3 regions of the Comamonas aquatica genome follow, and region 1 is predicted to be linked to each of the others. Evidence: predicted binding sites of a transcription regulator. Region 1 holds the regulator's gene; each other region holds the start of a gene.
What was found. Region 1 encodes FNR, which switches genes on or off when oxygen is low (the NO sensors DNR and NnrR bind a similar motif). Its sites were predicted from a motif close to TTGATNNNNATCAA; they were not measured.
Positions count from the first base shown of each region.

Region 2: a site for FNR is predicted at 2,179-2,192, ahead of KAQ61_RS05910 (MBL fold metallo-hydrolase RNA specificity domain-containing protein). Genes of this name have one in related genera too.
Region 3: a site for FNR is predicted at 1,993-2,006, ahead of KAQ61_RS06705 (PHA/PHB synthase family protein). Genes of this name have one in related genera too.

Region 1 is NZ_CP072916.1:903,243-908,834, forward strand. It holds gene ccoP (cytochrome-c oxidase, cbb3-type subunit III) at 1-39, shown strand, start outside; gene ccoG (cytochrome c oxidase accessory protein CcoG) at 111-1,541, shown strand; gene KAQ61_RS04220 (FixH family protein) at 1,617-1,904, shown strand; gene KAQ61_RS04225 (hypothetical protein) at 2,153-2,458, shown strand; gene fnr (fumarate/nitrate reduction transcriptional regulator Fnr) at 2,529-3,254, opposite strand; gene hemN (oxygen-independent coproporphyrinogen III oxidase) at 3,459-4,838, shown strand; gene KAQ61_RS04240 (sulfite exporter TauE/SafE family protein) at 4,844-5,563, shown strand.
Region 2 is NZ_CP072916.1:1,243,608-1,249,199, forward strand. It holds gene KAQ61_RS05905 (DUF6882 domain-containing protein) at 18-509, shown strand; gene KAQ61_RS05910 (MBL fold metallo-hydrolase RNA specificity domain-containing protein) at 613-2,028, opposite strand; gene katG (catalase/peroxidase HPI) at 2,298-4,499, opposite strand; gene KAQ61_RS05920 (PAS and helix-turn-helix domain-containing protein) at 4,984-5,526, opposite strand.
Region 3 is NZ_CP072916.1:1,427,997-1,433,588, reverse strand. It holds gene KAQ61_RS06710 (acetyl-CoA C-acetyltransferase) at 1-67, opposite strand, end outside; gene KAQ61_RS06705 (PHA/PHB synthase family protein) at 179-1,873, opposite strand; gene KAQ61_RS06700 (hypothetical protein) at 2,052-2,369, shown strand; gene pgeF (peptidoglycan editing factor PgeF) at 2,286-3,125, opposite strand; gene KAQ61_RS06690 (fumarylacetoacetate hydrolase family protein) at 3,203-3,901, shown strand; gene KAQ61_RS06685 (NUDIX hydrolase) at 3,910-4,461, shown strand; gene KAQ61_RS06680 (chemotaxis protein CheW) at 4,767-5,592, shown strand, end outside.

The sequences.
Region 1 (5,592 bases):
GTCTGGGGTTTGTCACACAAGCCCGCAGCGGCTAACTGATCGTTGTGGCGATCCAAAAGGCGGCACTGTGTGCCGCCTTTTTATTTGGTGCGATTAGGGGAGCGTAATTCATGAGTTCCGAGCAAAAGAAACCGCAAAAAGTCATTCCTATCAAAGCGGAAAGCCAGGAAAAATCTGTCTCGTTTTACGAAGCGCATAAGAAAATCTATCCGCGTTCCATCAGCGGGACTTTCATGCGCTGGCGCTGGCTGATGGTGTGGGCCACGCAGCTGCTGTTCTACGGCCTGCCCTGGCTGGATTGGGGGCAGCGTCAGATGGTGCTGTTCGATCTGGGCGCGCGGCGCTTTTACCTGTTCGGCTACGTGCTGTACCCGCAGGACTTCATCTACCTCACGGGGCTGCTGATCATCAGTGCGTTGGCCCTGTTCCTGTTCACGGCCGTGGCCGGGCGCCTGTGGTGCGGCTTCACCTGTCCGCAGACGGTCTACACGGAAATCTTCATGTGGATCGAGCACAAGGTCGAAGGCGATCGCAGTGCGCGCATCCGTCTGGACCAGGCCGGCTGGACCTGGGAGAAGGTCTGGAAAAAATCGCTCAAGCAGTTGCTGTGGGTGGTGTTTGCCTTGTGGACGGGCTTCACCTTCGTGGGCTACTTTGTGCCCATCCGCGAGCTGGGCAGCGAACTGCTGGCCCTGCAAGGTGGCTGGCAGATCTTCTGGGTGCTGTTCTACGGTTTCGCCACCTATGGCAATGCCGGCTACATGCGCGAGCAGGTCTGCAAGTACATGTGCCCCTACGCGCGCTTCCAGAGCGCGATGTTTGACAAGGACACGCTGGTGGTCAGCTATGACACTGTGCGCGGCGAAGCGCGCGGTCCTCGCAAGAAGGATGCGGATTACAAGGCCCAGGGGTTGGGCGACTGCATCGACTGCAAGCTCTGCGTCCAGGTCTGCCCGGTGGGCATCGACATCCGCAACGGTCTGCAGTACGAGTGCATCGGCTGTGGCTTGTGCATTGATGCGTGCAACAACGTGATGGACAACATGCATTACCCGCGGGGCCTGATTCGCTTGACGACGCAAAACGCTGTCACCCAGCGCTGGCCGCGCTCCCAGATCCTGCGGCGCATCGCCCGCCCTCGGGTGCTGATTTATGGGGCCGTCCTGGTCGGCCTGTCGGTGGCGATGGTGGTGAGCATGGCGCTGCGCGAGCCGTTGAAGGTGGACGTGATCCGCGACCGCGCCTCGCTGGCCCGGATCGTGGCGGGCGGCAAGCTGGAAAATGTCTATCGGCTGCAGGTCATGAATGCCACCGAGGCCGCCCAGACCTACCATGTGCAGGTGCACGGTCTCAACGGGATCGAGCTGGTCGAGGGTGGCGAGGTCGAAGTGCTGCCCGCCCAGACGCGCGGCGTGGCCGTGCGGGTGCAGATTCCCTACGGTGCGGCAGAGCCCGGCTCGCACCACATCGTGTTCGACATCGATGCGCGCAGCGGTGAGGGCCGGGTGTCCGAAAAATCCGTGTTCCTGGTGCCGCGTTGAGCGTGGATGTGGGTCTGGCGCACGGTGCCCTCGGGCGCTGTGCGCGGTGTTTGTTTATTTCTCAGAAAGTCTAGGATGTCTCAAGCTGAAATGAAGCCCGAAGTCTCGACCGGTCCCTGGTGGAAGTTCGGTCATGTGTGGCTGGTGGTGGCGGGTCCTGCCATCGTGGTGGTGGCGGGCATTGCCACCCTGGTGATTGCCACGCGTGGCGCAGATCCCGTCGTGGACCCCGACTATTACCAGAAGGGCGTGAACATCAACGAGCAACTGCGCAACCCGGACAAAAGCCATGCACCCGCCCACGTGGTGCGCAACCATGCCGCCACCCCTGCGGACGACCTGCCCAACCTGGCACCCAAGTGATGCAGCGCGCTGACAGGCTGCCTGCGCTGCTCTCGGCGGCAGGGGTGGCCCATGACAGCGCGGAGGTGGTTGGCTAAAAACATAGCTGCTAGCGCATGCAAACATTAGGTTTTAAATAGAAAACTATTTGAAATCCAGTGACAACAAGCGCTGGCAGCTATGTTTTTTTATTCAGTGTTTGTCCCACAACCATGGTGCTGCGCCTGTGGACACAATTTATCTACAACCCCTTGCGAAGGAGTGCTTTTATGTGGACACGACGCTGGATGTGGATTGGCTGGCCGGCCTTTGTGGCTGCCGGCGTGATGGAGATGCTGGTCTTCGCGGCGTTTGACCCGCACGACATGCTGTGGATGGGGCAGGCGGTGGAGCTGTCGCGCACGGCCATCTACACCCTGGCATTCTTTGCGTTCTGGGCGGTCTTCGCCGTGGCCGGCTGGATGACCATGGTGCTGGCCCTGCCCAGCGCAGCGGTCAACGCCCAAGCCCAGGCGCCGTCGGCCGGGCTCGGCGATCCCGAGCGGCTGCAGGCCTGCTATCCCAACAACGCGTGAATGAAAAAAGCCTTCCTGTTGATGCAGGAAGGCTTTTTTCGTGGACCTGCGCTGAGGCAGCGGTAGGTGGTTATTTGTTGCAGTCTTGGTGGCTGTTGACCAGGCGTTGCAGCGCGGCGGTATCCAGAATGCGCACGTGGCGCTGTTTGACCTCCACCATGCCTTCTTCGACGAACTTCGAGAAAGTGCGGCTGACCGTCTCCAGCTTCAGGCCCAGGTAGCTGCCAATCTCTTCGCGCGTCATGCGCAGCACCAACTCCGACGACGAGAAGCCGCGTGCGTGCAGACGCTGCACCAGATTCAGGATGAAGGCCGCCAAGCGTTCCTCTGCGCGCATGCTGCCCAGCAGCAGCATCACACCGTGCTCGCGCACGATTTCGCGGCTCATGACCTTGTGCACGTGGGTCTGCAGGGCCGTCACTTCGCGCGACACCTCCTCCAGCCCGTCAAACGGCATCACACACACTTCGGCATCTTCCAGGGCCACTGCATCGCAGGTGTGGTGGTCATGCACGATGCCATCCAGACCAATGATCTCGCCGGCCATCTGGAAGCCTGTCACCTGGTCGCGACCATCTTCGGTAGCCACGCAGGTCTTGAAAAAGCCTGTGCGGATGGCATACAGCGATGTGAAGGGCTCCCCGTTGCGGAACAGGGTGCCGCCGCGCTTGACCTTGCGGCGGGTGGCCACAATTTCGTCGATGCGCTGCAACTGCTGCTCACTCAGCCCCACGGGCATGCACAGCTCGCGCAGGTTGCAGTTGGAACAGGTTACTTTGATGGTTGGAGGGGTCATGTACTCGGACGCGGCGTGGTGCAGGCATTCTTGCGGGTCACGCGGTGCGTTAAAGGTCGGTAAAAAAGAAGCTGTTACAACTGGGATTGCGGTGAATGATGCTTGTCAAAATTGTGGCATTGCTTGATCGCAGACCTCTTGATTCACGTCAAGGTTGGTTGCGGGCCCTTGGTGCACAGTCTAACAATCAAGGAAAAAAGATTCATGACTGTCGTCACACCCGAACTCCTGCGTCGTTACGACGTACCTGGTCCACGCTATACCTCTTACCCCACAGCAGACAGGTTTGTGGAAGCGTTTGGTGATAGCGACTATATCTTGGCTCTGAAGCAACGCAAAGTCGCTGCGGCTGCCAAGCAGCCGATGTCGCTGTATGTGCACATCCCGTTTTGCGAATCGCTGTGCTATTACTGCGCGTGCAACAAGATCGTGACCAAGCACCATGAGCGTGCGGCCACGTACATGCGCTATCTGGAGCGCGAGGTCGATCTGCACCTGCAGCACTGCGGGCGGGGGCAGGTGGTCAGCCAGTTCCATGTCGGCGGAGGAACGCCCACGTTCCTGTCCGATGACGAGTTGCGTGAGCTGTGGCAGATGCTGCGCGAGCGTTTCGCCTTTGATCCTGCTGGCGAGTATTCCATCGAGGTGGACCCGCGCACGGTGACGCGCGAGCGCCTGGCTGTGCTCAAGGAAGTTGGCTTCAACCGCCTGAGTTTCGGCGTGCAGGACTTCGATCCCGATGTGCAAAAGGCCGTGCACCGCGAGCAGCCCGCCGAGCAGGTGTTCGATCTGGTGGCCGCTGCGCGCGAACTCGGATTCCAGTCCATCAATGTGGACCTGATCTATGGCCTGCCCAAGCAGAACGCGCAATCGTTTGCGCGTACGCTGCAGCAGGTGGCACAGCTGCGCCCGGATCGCATTGCCTTGTATGCGTATGCCCACTTGCCTGAGCGTTTCAAGGCCCAGCGCCGCATCCTGCAGCAGGACTTGCCGCCTGCGCCAGACAAGGTGAACATGCTCTCGGCGGCCATCGCCAGTTTCATTGATGCGGGCTACGTGTATGTGGGCATGGATCACTTTGCCTTGCCTGAGGATGCGCTGGCAGTGGCCAAGCGCCAGGGTCGCCTGCATCGCAACTTCCAGGGCTACAGCACCCAGCCGGATTGCGATTTGATTGCGCTGGGGGTTTCTGCGATCGGCCGCGTGGGGGCCACCTACAGCCAGAACGCCAAGACGCTGGAAGAGTATTACGACCTGCTGGACCAGGGGCGCCTGCCCGTGGTGCGTGGTCTGGCGTTGACGCGCGATGACTTGATCCGCCGCGCCGTGATTATGACCATCATGTGCCAGGGCGAGGTGCTGTTCGAGTCGATCAACAACGCATGGCTGATCGACTTCCCGCAGTATTTTGCGGCGGAAATCGCTGCACTCGAAAGCCAGCAGGAAGAAGGCCTGGTGGAAATCCAGGACGACTGCATCAAGGTGACCGAGAAGGGCTGGTTCTTCGTGCGCGGCGTCGCCCTGGTGTTTGATCGTTATTTGCAGGCAGATCGCAACCGGGCCAGGTTTTCGCGGATCATCTGATCCCTATGGCGCTTTCTCTGCTTTGGACGGCATTTTTCATGGGGCTCGTGGGTGGGCCCCATTGTCTTGCCATGTGTGCCGCACCCTGCCATGCCGTCATCCAGGGGCAAGCCCATGCCGTGCGCCTGCATGCCGGCGCCGCTGCGGCAGCGCCCCGCGGCGTGCCTGGCTGGGGGGCACTGCAATTCCACACCGGGCGTTTGCTGGGTTACGGCATGCTGGGGGCGGTGGCCGCCCTGGCGATGGAGCAGGTGGCCTGGTTCTCTGACCGTACCTCCTTGCTGCACCCGGTGTGGGTGCTGATGCATCTGCTGATTCTGGCCTGGGGCTTGCTCATGGTGTTTCAGGGGCAGCAGCCGGCATGGCTGGAGCGCGCAGGCCGTGCGGCCTGGGCCAAGGTCCAACCCGTGCTGGCTTTGCCCGGCGGGGGGCTGCTGGCGGGCATCGCGTGGGCGCTGATGCCATGCGGCCTGCTTTACTCCGCCGTGCTGGTGGCCGCTCTGAGTGGTGGTGCCGTGGCGGGGGCTGGCAGCATGGTGGCGTTTGCCGTGGGGGGCGGGCTGTGGCTGTGGTCGGCACCGTACGCGTGGCGCTGGCTCAGCGGGCGGGTGCGCCGCTGGCGGGCAGAGTGGGGCACACGCGTGGCCGGTCTGATGCTGGTGGCGGTGTCGCTGTGGGCGCTCTGGATGGATCTGATCTTTACCCCCGCCATGTGGTGCCGCTAGGCAGCAGGCGGCGCCTCCAGCGCCGTGTT
Region 2 (5,592 bases), 340 kb from region 1:
AAAAGATGGAATCTGGAATGAGTGACGCACACGAAGCGACCGATTGGGCGGCCTGGAGCCGCGAGGCGGTCGAGACCATGGTGGCCCGCAATGCGGAATGGCCACGTCAGTTTGGCCTGCAGGGCCACCCGGCCTACCGCTGGGATCTGGAGCGTGCGCTGCTGGTGTTTGAAGGGCCATTGCACGAGGTGGTGGCCACCGTCTGCCTGGTGGGGACGACCAGCGAGCGCGAAGGCAGCTTTGTCTGGAGCTGGGCCAACGAGGCCATTCCCCCTGTGCACGGCCAGGCGTTGGAGGTGGTGCATGAATTCGGGCGTGACCACCATCTGGCACTGTTGACGACCCCGCGCATCCAGGGCGGCCGCCCGGAGGCGACCGAATGCCTGTGCATTGCCGGTCGCCTGCAGCGCGCGGTGGGCACGTTCATCGACCAGCAGGGCGATGTGGCCCTGTACTTCACCATCCTGCACCTGCAGGTGGCTGTGGACGACGATCTGGCGCTGAACTGAGGGCGCGTCCGGCCCTTGGTGCTGGCGCCGTGCCTGCCACCGTGGCGCGTACCGTCCGCGCCCAGGCGGCTTGCCCCTCAGCGCCAGGCCACTGGCGCGGCGCTCACAGGGCGTATGCGGTTCCGTGGCTGGGCACGACCACCTCGCTGGTACCCCAGCCCTGTTGCTGGCGCAGTGCCGAGGCCAGTGCCTGCGAGGCCTGGGCCTCGCCATGGATGACATAGGTCTTGGCCGGTGGCTGTTCAAAAGCCCGTGCCCAGTCCAGCAGCGCCCGTTGGTCGGCGTGGGCCGAGAAGCCACCCAGGGTGTGGATCGATGCCTGGACTTCGATGTCGTCACCCAGCAGGCGCACATGGCGTTCGCCATCGACCAGCCGCCGCCCCAGCGTGCCCTGGGCCTGGAAGCCGGCAATCACCACGGCGCATTCGCGGCGCCCCAGGTTCTGGTGCAGGTGGTGGATCACCCGCCCGGCATCGCACATGCCGCTGGCCGAGATGATGACGGCCCCGGACCGCACGCGCGTGAGCTTGATCGAGTCTTGGACATCGCTCACGAAATGGATGCGCAACTGCTGGGTCAGCTGCTTGGCCTGCGCAAACAGCTCGCGGGCTTCGTCGTCAAACAGCGTGAAATGCTTGCGGGTGACTTCCGTGGCGGCAATCGCCATCGGCGAGTCGATGAAGATGTCCAGCGGCCCCAGCTGCCCTTGCGAGGACAGCTTCAGGAATTCATAGATCAGTTCCTGGGTGCGGCCGACGGCGAAGGCGGGAATCACCACATTCCCCTTGGCGACCGTGCGCTGGACCACCTCGACCAGCTCGTCGAGGGTGGAGGGCATGTCCTTGTGCAGGCGGTCGCCGTAGGTGGACTCGATCAGCAGTACATCGGCGCTGTCAATCGGCGTGGGGTCGCGCAGGATGGGTCGCCCCGGCTGCCCCAGGTCGCCGCTGGCCACCAGCTTGCGGGTGTGCCCCTGCTCGTCGGTCAGCCTGACTTCCAGGATGGCCGAGCCCAGGATGTGCCCCGCGTCACGAAAGCGCACCTTGACCGAGGCATGCGGCGCAAACTCGGTGTCGTAGTCCACGGTGTGGAACAGCCGCAGGCAGTGGTTCACATCGCGCAGCGTGTACAGCGGTGGCATTATCTTGTGGTGGCGGTGCCGCCCGTTGGGCTTGCTGGCCCGCTGGGTGCTGCGTTCAAAATCCGTTTCCTGGATGTGGGCGCTGTCCTTGAGCAGGACGTCGACCAGGTCCAGGGTGGCCGGCGTGGTGAAGATCGGCCCGCTGAAGCCCTGCATGGCCAGCCGCGGCAGCATGCCGCTGTGGTCGATGTGTGCATGGCTCAGCAGCACAAAATCAATGCGTCGGGGGTCGAAGGCAAAAGGTTCGTAATTGCGTTCCCGGGCTTCGCGGTTGCCCTGGACCATGCCGCAATCAATCAGGAAACGGCAGTCCGCCGCCTCCACCAGAAAACACGATCCCGTGACTTGCTGGGCGGCGCCATGAAAAGTGATCTGCATGAATGAGGATCCGGGCCTGTCCCTGTGTTGCAGGAGAGCACACCACCCTCGGACAGGCCTGTGCAGCGGTGGTGCACAGGTCCACCATACGCCAGAAACGGAGGGCTGTTCAAGCCAGGTGCGGCGCGTGGCCCGCGGCGGCAGCGCCGCTTGATGCAGGGCAAACCGCGCGCTGCCTGGCACCGTGGGTGCACGCCGCCATGAAAAAGCGCCCCGAAGGGCGCGGTTGGAGGAAGTCAACGCTGGGGCCGGAGCCCCAGGGCGGTGCCTCACTTCTTCAGGTCAAAGCGGTCCAGTTCCATGACCTTGGTCCAGGCGGCCACGAAGTCGTGGATGAACTTGCCGCTGGAACCTGCCTCGGCATACACCTCGGCCAGGGCGCGCAGGATGGCGTTGGAGCCAAACACCAGATCCACGCGGGTGCCGCTCCACTTCTTGGCACCGGTCTTGCGGCACACACCTTCGTAGGTGCCATCGTCCAGTGCCTTCCACTGGGTGCCCATGTCCAGCAGGTTGACGAAGAAATCGTTCGTCAGCTTGCCGGGGGTTGCGGTCAGCACACCGTGCTCACTGCCATCGGTGTTGATGTTGATGGCACGCAGGCCGCCGAGCAGCACCGTCATTTCGGGGGCGGTCAGCGTGAGCAGTTGTGCCTTGTCGATCAGCAAGGCCTCGGCCGGCGCTGCGAAGGCCCGCTTCTGGAAGTTGCGGAAGCCATCGGCCACGGGCTCCAGCACATCGAACGATGCGGCATCGGTTTGTTCGGCACTGGCGTCAGTGCGACCGGGTGTGAACGGTACCGAGATCTGCGTGCCGGCATCGGCGGCGGCCTGTTCCACACCGGCGCAGCCACCCAGCACGATCAGGTCGGCCAAGGAGATGCGCTTGTCGCCCTCGGCGGCCTTGTTGAACTCGCGCTGGATGCCTTCCAGCACGGCCAGGACCTTGGCCAACTGGACAGGGTGATTGACGGCCCAGTCCTTCTGTGGGGCCAGGCGGATGCGGGCCCCATTGGCACCGCCGCGCATGTCCGAACCCCGGAAGGTCGAAGCCGCGGCCCAGGCCGTGCCCACCAGCTCCTGCACGCTCAGGCCGGAGGCCAGCAGTTTGGCCTTCAGTGCAGCCACGTCAGCGGCATTCACCAGCGGGTGGTTGACGGCGGGCACAGGATCCTGCCAGATCAGCTCTTCCTTGGGCACTTCGGGGCCCAGGTAGCGTGCACGCGGGCCCATGTCGCGGTGGGTCAGCTTGAACCAGGCGCGGGCAAACGCTTCAGCAAAAGCCTGGGGATTTTCCAGGAAGCGGCGCGAAATCTTTTCGTAGGCCGGGTCCATGCGCAGCGACAGATCGGTTGTCAGCATGGTGGGCTTCTTGTTGGGGCCGCCATGGGCGTCGGGGATGACGTCTGCGGCATCCTTGGCCACCCACTGGATGGCGCCGGCGGGGCTGTGGGTCTTGACCCACTCGTACTTGAACAGGTTCTCGAAGAAGTAGTTGCTCCACTGAGCGGGGGTTTGCGTCCAGGTCACTTCCAGGCCGGAGGTGATGGTGTCGCCACCGTGGCCACTGCCAAAGCTGCTGGCCCAGCCCAAGCCCTGGGCTTCCAGGCCGGAAGCCTCGGGGTCGGTGCCGACGTGGCTGGCCGGCCCTGCGCCGTGGGTCTTGCCGAAGGTGTGGCCACCGGCGATCAGGGCGACGGTCTCTTCATCGTCCATGGCCATGCGGGCGAAGGTCTCGCGGATGTCGCGGGCGGCCGACAGCGGGTCGCCATTGCCGTCCGGGCCTTCGGGGTTGACGTAGATCAGGCCCATCTGCACCGCAGCCAGCGGGTTCTCCAGATCGCGGTCACCGCTGTAGCGGCTGTTGGGTTTGTCGCTGGTGGCCAGCCATTCCTTTTCCGCACCCCAGTACACATCCTGATCGGGTTCCCAGGTGTCGACGCGACCACCGGCAAAACCGAACGTGCGAAAGCCCATGGTTTCCAGTGCGACGTTGCCGCACAGGATCATCAGATCGCCCCAGGAAATCTTGTTGCCGTATTTCTGCTTGATGGGCCACAGCAGGCGGCGCGACTTGTCGATGTTGACGTTGTCAGGCCAGCTGTTCAGCGGGGCGAAGCGTTGCTGGCCGCGTCCAGCACCTCCACGGCCATCCTGCATGCGGTAGGTGCCGGCGGCGTGCCAGGCCATGCGGATGAACTGGGGACCATAGTGGCCGAAGTCGGCAGGCCACCAGTCCTGGGAGTCGGTCATCAGCGCGCGCAGGTCGCGCTTGAGGCCTTCGTAGTCCAGTTGCTGGAAGGCTTGTGCATAGTCGAAGCCTTCGTCCATGGGGTTGCTTTTGGCGGAGTGCTGGCTCAGCAGATCCACGCGCAGCTGGTTCGGCCACCAGTCACGGTTGGTGGTGCCACCGCCCTTGGCAGCGGTGCCGCTGTTGGCTTGGTGGAAGGGGCACTTGGATTCAGTGGTCATGGGGAATCTCCGTTTCTGCGAGGCTGACAAGTCGACGGTTTCGGGAGTGCAATATCAATTAATAATCGATATTAAACTTGTTAAATCAATAGCTGTTTGCAATTGATGCCTCGAATTATCCTTGCTTGCAAGCAAAGCGGGCGATTTTTGCTATTGATTTTTCTTAGCTGCACCATAGGCAGCGTCTTCATCACCGTTGGCACGGCGGGTTGTCGGGCAGTCCAGGCCCGCTTAGCCAGTGCGGGGTGTGGCCGGAACCTGGGTGTCGACAAGCAAAGACGCAGCCTCGTGCGCATGCTGTGCAAAAAGCTTAGAAGACCGACAAGGCACTAACAAGGGTGCCCGGTCAAATCGCGGGATTGGCCTACACCAGCGGCGGTTGTGATGCAGGGCAACTGCCCTGGCTGCTGGGGGCTGAAATCAGGCAGTACGTCTGTAACCCTGTCGAGGCCGAGGAACAGGTCGAGCAGGGCTGGGGCAGCCCTCAGCCGGCCAGCAGCTTGTGGACCAGGTCTGCAGCGGTCGAGGCGCAGTACTTGCGCATCAGCCGGGCACGGTAGATTTCCACGGTGCGGTGGCTGATGTTCAGGGCCCGGCCAATTTCCTTGGACGTCAGCCCCTCCAGTAGGCGCGCAGCCACTTCGCGTTCGCGGCCGGTGAGTTCGGCCTTGACGGGGCGCTGGGCCGAGAGGTCCTCAAAGCTCCAGATACCCGCCGCATGGGGCTCGCTGCGGTCCAGGGCCCGGCCGCTGACGTGGCACCAGAAGGTTTCGCCCGTGCCCCGCTTCATGATGCGGTTGTCGGCGTAAAAGCCTTTGGCATTCAGAATGGGCGCCATGTGGGCCCCGAGGCGTTCGTATTCATCGGCCGAGGGGTAGAGCACCTGGAAGGATTGGCCGATCAGCAATTCGCGCGAGGTGGCGAACATCTCGCACACATGCTGGTTGCAGTCGACCATGATGCGGTTGCGGGAGATCACCAGCCCGACGGGCGCCAGATCGAATGCCAAACGGTGGTCCAGGTTCATGTGGGTAAGACTTTAAGAAATACTACGTACGTAGCTACGTAGTATCGTTGCAAGTGGCTCAAGATC
Region 3 (5,592 bases), 520 kb from region 1:
TGGCCAGGCCTCCCCCAAACTTGCCCACGGCAGTGCGCACGGCGGAAACGATGACGATGTCTTCCATGTGATGGGTCCCTTGTCGTTGATTGATTCTGCGCCGCGGCCCGTGTTGCTCTGCGTACAGCACACCCCCTGGGCCGGCGGCAATTCACATTGTGCAGGGGTTCTGTGTCAGTCAGGCCTTTTGCAGCACATAACGGCCGGGTGCCGGCTCGATGGCCTTGTACTGGTTGCCCTTGCCATAGCGCTTGGGGGCGGCCACCAGCTTGCCAGCATGCCCCTTGAGCCATGCGGACCAGTCCGTCCACCAGCTGCCCGGATGCTCTTGCGCTCCCTGCAGCCATTCGGCATGCGTGGCGGGCAAGGCGCCATCGGCGCGAATCCAGTGGCTGCGCTTGTTCTTGGCGGGTGGGTTGATGACGCCGGCAATATGCCCGGACGCGCCCATCACGAAACGCTTCTCGCCCGGGAACACCTGGGTGGATGCGTAGGAACCGCCAATCGGCACGATGTGGTCCTCGCGCGAACCGTAGATGTACAGGGGCACGTCCACACGGCCCAGATCCAGAGCCTGGCCACACACCGTCAGATGCCCGGGTTTGACCAGGTTGTTCTCCAGGTACATGTTGCGCAGGTACCAGGCATACCAAGGGCCGGGCAGGTTGGTGGCATCACTGTTCCAGTACAACAGGTCGAAGGGCGGCGGGGTCTCGCCCTTCAGGTAATTGCCGACCACGTAGTTCCAGACCAGGTCGTTGGGGCGCAGAAAGCTGAAGGTAGAGGCCAGCTCCTGGCCTTGCAACAACCCGCCCTTGCCCATTTGCAGCTCCCGCATCTGGACAAAGGCTTCGTCGATGAAGACATCCAGCACGCCGGTGTCGGTGAAGTCCACCAGGGTGGTCAACAAAGTGGCGCTGGCCACCGGCGCCTGCTGGCGCGCCGCCAGCACGGCCAGGGCCGCCGACAGCATGGTGCCGCCAACGCAAAAGCCCAGGACGTTGATCTGGTCGGCCCCACCGATCTCCTGCGTGACGGCAATCGCCTGGAGCACGGCATGCTCGATGTAGTCGTCCCAGGTCAGGTGGCCCAGCGATTCATCCGGGTTGCGCCAGCTGACGACAAAGGTGCGTAGGCCCTGGCTGACCGCATAGCGGATCAGCGAATTCTCCGGCTGCAGGTCCAGGATGTAGTACTTGTTGATGCACGGCGGCACCAGCAGGAAGGGCCGCTCATGCACCTTGGCCGTGAGCGGCTTGTATTCAATCAACTGGAAGATGTCGTTCTCGTAGACCACCGCACCTTCGCTGGTGGCCACGTTCTTGCCCACTTCGAACACGCTCTCGTCGGTCATCGAGACATGGCCCTGCCCCATGTCGTGCAGCAGGTTCTGGATGCCCTGGGCCAGGCTTTGGCCCTTCGTGGCAATCGCTTTTTGCTGTGCTTCGGGATTCAAGGCCAGGAAGTTGCTGGGCGACATGGCCGCCACCCATTGCTCCACGGCAAAGCGGATGCGCTCGCGCGTCTTGGCGTCGGCCTGCACGGCCTCGGCCATGCCGGTCAGGGCCTGGGCATTGAGCAGGTAGGCATTCGCCGTCCACGCGGACAAGGGGTTCTCGGCCCAGGCGGCCGCGCCGAAGCGCTTGTCCTTGAGGGCCGAAGGCTGGGCCACGCCCTGGCTCCAGAGTGCGGTGGCTTCGCGCACGTAGTGCTGTTGCAGTTCCTGCAGCTTGGCCGCATCCAACTGCACTGCGACAGGACCCGCAGCGCCAGCAGGCGCTGTCGGAAAGGCCGCCACAGCCTTGGCCCACTGGTCGGCAAAGAATTGCTGGAACTGTTGTGCGCTCTGATCCCAAGAAGCTTCCGAAGCCATGTTGTCTCCTGTGTGTGCAGGCCAGCACGGTGCGTGCTGTGCTGCTGGATTGATTGTTGCGCAGCAGCATGTGTCTGGCAATCCAGCGCCGCCCCTGCCCCAAGCAAAAACCGGGCTCATTGACGCGAATCAAGCCCACTATCTCCCAGGGACGTGCTGCGTCAGGCACATTTCAACGATGTACCTGATTGTCATTGCCTGGTTCTATGTGACGTTGATGATGGCGCTGGCCGAGGCGGCCAGCCCGCAAGGCAGCATCCTGGGAGCCGTCATCACTTTTGTGCTGTATGGGCTGCTGCCCATGTCCATCCTGGTTTACGTCCTGGGCACGCCCGCGCGCAAACGCCGCCTCAAGGCCCGGAGGGAGGCCGAGCAACGCGCCTGGGATGCAGCCCAAGCGGCCGCCGCCCCGTCAGCGAGTCTTCCAGATACAGGCGGCCATGCGCCCGGTACTGCCGAGGACGCCGGCATCGCGGCGGTGCGAAAAGAACCTTGAAGCGTCGCTGAACGTGCACCAGGCCGGCGTGCCATCGTTGCCATACAGCTGCGCCAGACCCAGTTGCGCCAACCGCCGCCGGGCCAGGCCCGACAGGTCGGCCATCCACTTGCCCGGAGCCCCGTCACGCGCCTGAAAGCATGGGCCGGCACCCGCGTCACGGCCGGTGAACGCTGCCCGAACGTCCTCCCCCACCTCGAAGGCTTGTGGGCCGATGCACGGTCCCAGCCAGACCTGGGTCTGCGCAGCCAGTGCAGCATCGGCAGGCAGGCCCAGCTGGCGAGCATAAGCCAGCCACAGGGTCTCCAGGACACCATGCCCGTCCTGGCCCGCCAGCCCGCGCCAACCGGCATGCGCCGCTGCCACGACCCGGCCCGAGCGATGGGCCATCAGCACGGGCAGGCAATCGGCCACCATGATGGTGCAGACCATGCCGACCTGGTCGGTGACACAGGCGTCGAAGGCCTGCGCCTGCGGCACGCCCTCCTCCAGCACCTGCACCCCACAGCCGTGCACCTGCTGCATGAAGACCGGCTGCACCAACCGGTCGGCGGCGTCCTGGATCACGCGGCCCAGCAACCGGCGGTTGGCCGCCACCGCCTGCGGGGCATCGCCCACATGGTCGCCCAGGTTCATCGTGTCCCATGGCGGCGCGCTCATGCCCCCCTGGCGTGTGGTGAACAAGGCCTGCACACCGGGGAGGGCAGGCCAGTCGGGCTGCAGCCATTGCTGCAAAAGATGCTTGGTATCAGTCACGCAGGCAGCATACCCTGCCCAATCGGCGCCAGAACTCATGGCACACTTTCGGCTTCCATCGCTTTGTCTGTTTTGCCATGCAGTTTGCGTTCCCCCCCGCCCCCCAGGCCTCGTTGCCGATTGTTGATAGCACCGACCGTTTCCCCGTGCACCGCATCTACTGCGTGGGCCGCAACTACGCCGAACATGCCAAGGAGATGGGCTTTACCGGCCGTGAAGCCCCCTTCTTCTTCATGAAGCCCGCCGACGCGGTCGTGGCCCCCACAGGCGATGCCCCCGTGCAGATGCCCTACCCCAGCCTGACCAGCAACCTGCACCACGAAATTGAGCTGGTGGTGGCGATTGGCAAGGGCGGCAAGAACATCCCGGCCAGCGAGGCCTTCGCACACATCTGGGGCTACGCCGTGGGCCTGGACATGACCCGCCGCGACCTGCAAAACGAGATGAAGAAGCAAGGCCGCCCCTGGTGCATTGGCAAGGCCTTCGAGTACAGCGCGCCCATCGGCCCTGTCACCCCCGCCGCCCAGGCTGGCAATATCGAACAGGCTGACATCTGGTTGCAGGTCAACGGCCAAGACCGCCAGCGTAGCCAGATCGGTCAGCTGATCTGGAACATTGCCGAAACCATCGAACACCTGTCCCAGGCCTGGGAGCTGCAACCGGGCGACCTGATCATGACCGGCACCCCCGAAGGCGTGGGTGCCGTGCAGGTGGGCGACCTGCTGGAAGGCGGCATCACCGGGCTGACCCCACTGCGCGTATCCATCACGGCTTGACGCCCGGCATGTACCAGCGCCCCGCCATCCAGTTCTGCAGCCTCTGCGGCCACGCCACGCGCCACGCCATCCCCGACGATGGCGACACGCGCGTGCGCGCCATCTGCACCGGCTGTGGCACCGTGCACTACCAGAACCCGCTGAACGTGGTGGGGGCGATTCCCGTGGCCGACGATGGCCGCATCCTGCTTTGCAAGCGCAACATCGAGCCCCGCTGGGGCAAGTGGACCTTGCCCGCCGGCTTCATGGAACTGGGCGAAACCGCCAGCCAGGGCGCCGCGCGCGAGACGGACGAGGAAGCCGGCGCCGACATCGAGATGGGCCGGCTGTTTTCCGTCATCAGCGTGCCCCGCGTCGGCCAGGTGCACCTGTTCTACTGCGCGCGCCTGCGCAGCGACATGCTCGACCCCGGGCATGAAACGATTGAAGCACGCCTGTTCCATGCCGACGACATCCCCTGGGACGAACTGGCATTTCGCACCGTCAGCGTCACCCTGCAGCGCTACCTGGAAGACCGCCAAGCCGGCCTGACCCAGGTGCACAGCATCGACCTCGACTGAGCCCACCCCTGGCGTTGCCCCCTGAGGGTCGCATGCCAGGGCCTGCTGCCCCCGACGCACTCCTCCCCCCTACGTCCTGACCGTGGGCACGGCAGGCAGGCAGGCAGCGCCCTTGCACAAGCCCTGTCACGCCGGCAGCCAGGCGTGCGTTCGGCTTCCCCTTTCAGCTTTGACCGCTGTCTGGCTGGTGACACCCAGCCCCTGTGCGCAGGGCTTGCGTGGCCCGACTTTTGCATCCGTTTCAAAAAGTAGAAGCGGGACTGACTTCATGAACGTTCCGCACATTGCACGCAAGGAGGGCTGACATGGCACGAGACAACGACATCCATATCGACACTTTCATCCCCTACATGCGGGATGTCGCACGCTGCGAACGATCCTTGCACGAGCTCAACCTGCTGTGGCGCCTGATCGAATCCTCCGCCAAGATGAACTGCGCCGAAGAAGCCCACAGCATGCTGCCCATGATGGCCGCCACGCGCGAAGGCTTCCAGCGGCTGGAGCTGGACCTGGTGCACTCCATGGTCTCCGAATCGGTCCACGAGGTCATGTCGGAGATCGCCACCTGCGCCCACCACGTCATCGACATCGTGGTGCGCAATCTGTACGAACGCACCGCCGATGTCGGCTTCCTGGCCACGGACCGCACGTTGTGCAACTACGTGGCCGGCATCACCGATGGCCGCGGCATCATGGAACGGCTGGGCGAATACCGCAGCAAGTACACGGTCTACGACGAGATCATGCTCATCAACACCGAGGGCACGGTGCTGGCGCAGATCGACGAATCCTCGCCCGTGGAAGGCAGCCTGGACCCGCTGCTGGCGCAGACGCTGGCCAGCGACGGCTACCTGGAAACCTTCCGCGCCTGTGACCTGCGCCCGCACAAGCAGCAGGCCCTGCTGTACACCCAGCGCATGCTGCACCCCAGCACGGGCGAACCCTGCGGGGTGCTGTGCCTGTCCTTCGACTTCGAGGGCGAAATGGCCGGCATCTTTGCCGGCAGCAGTGCCGCCCAGGGGCGCAGCGTCGCCCTGCTGCTGAACGCCCAGAACCGGGTCATCGCCAGCAGCGACAGCGACTGGATCGCGCTGGGGGTGAAGCTGCCCACCAACCAGGATGGTGCACCGC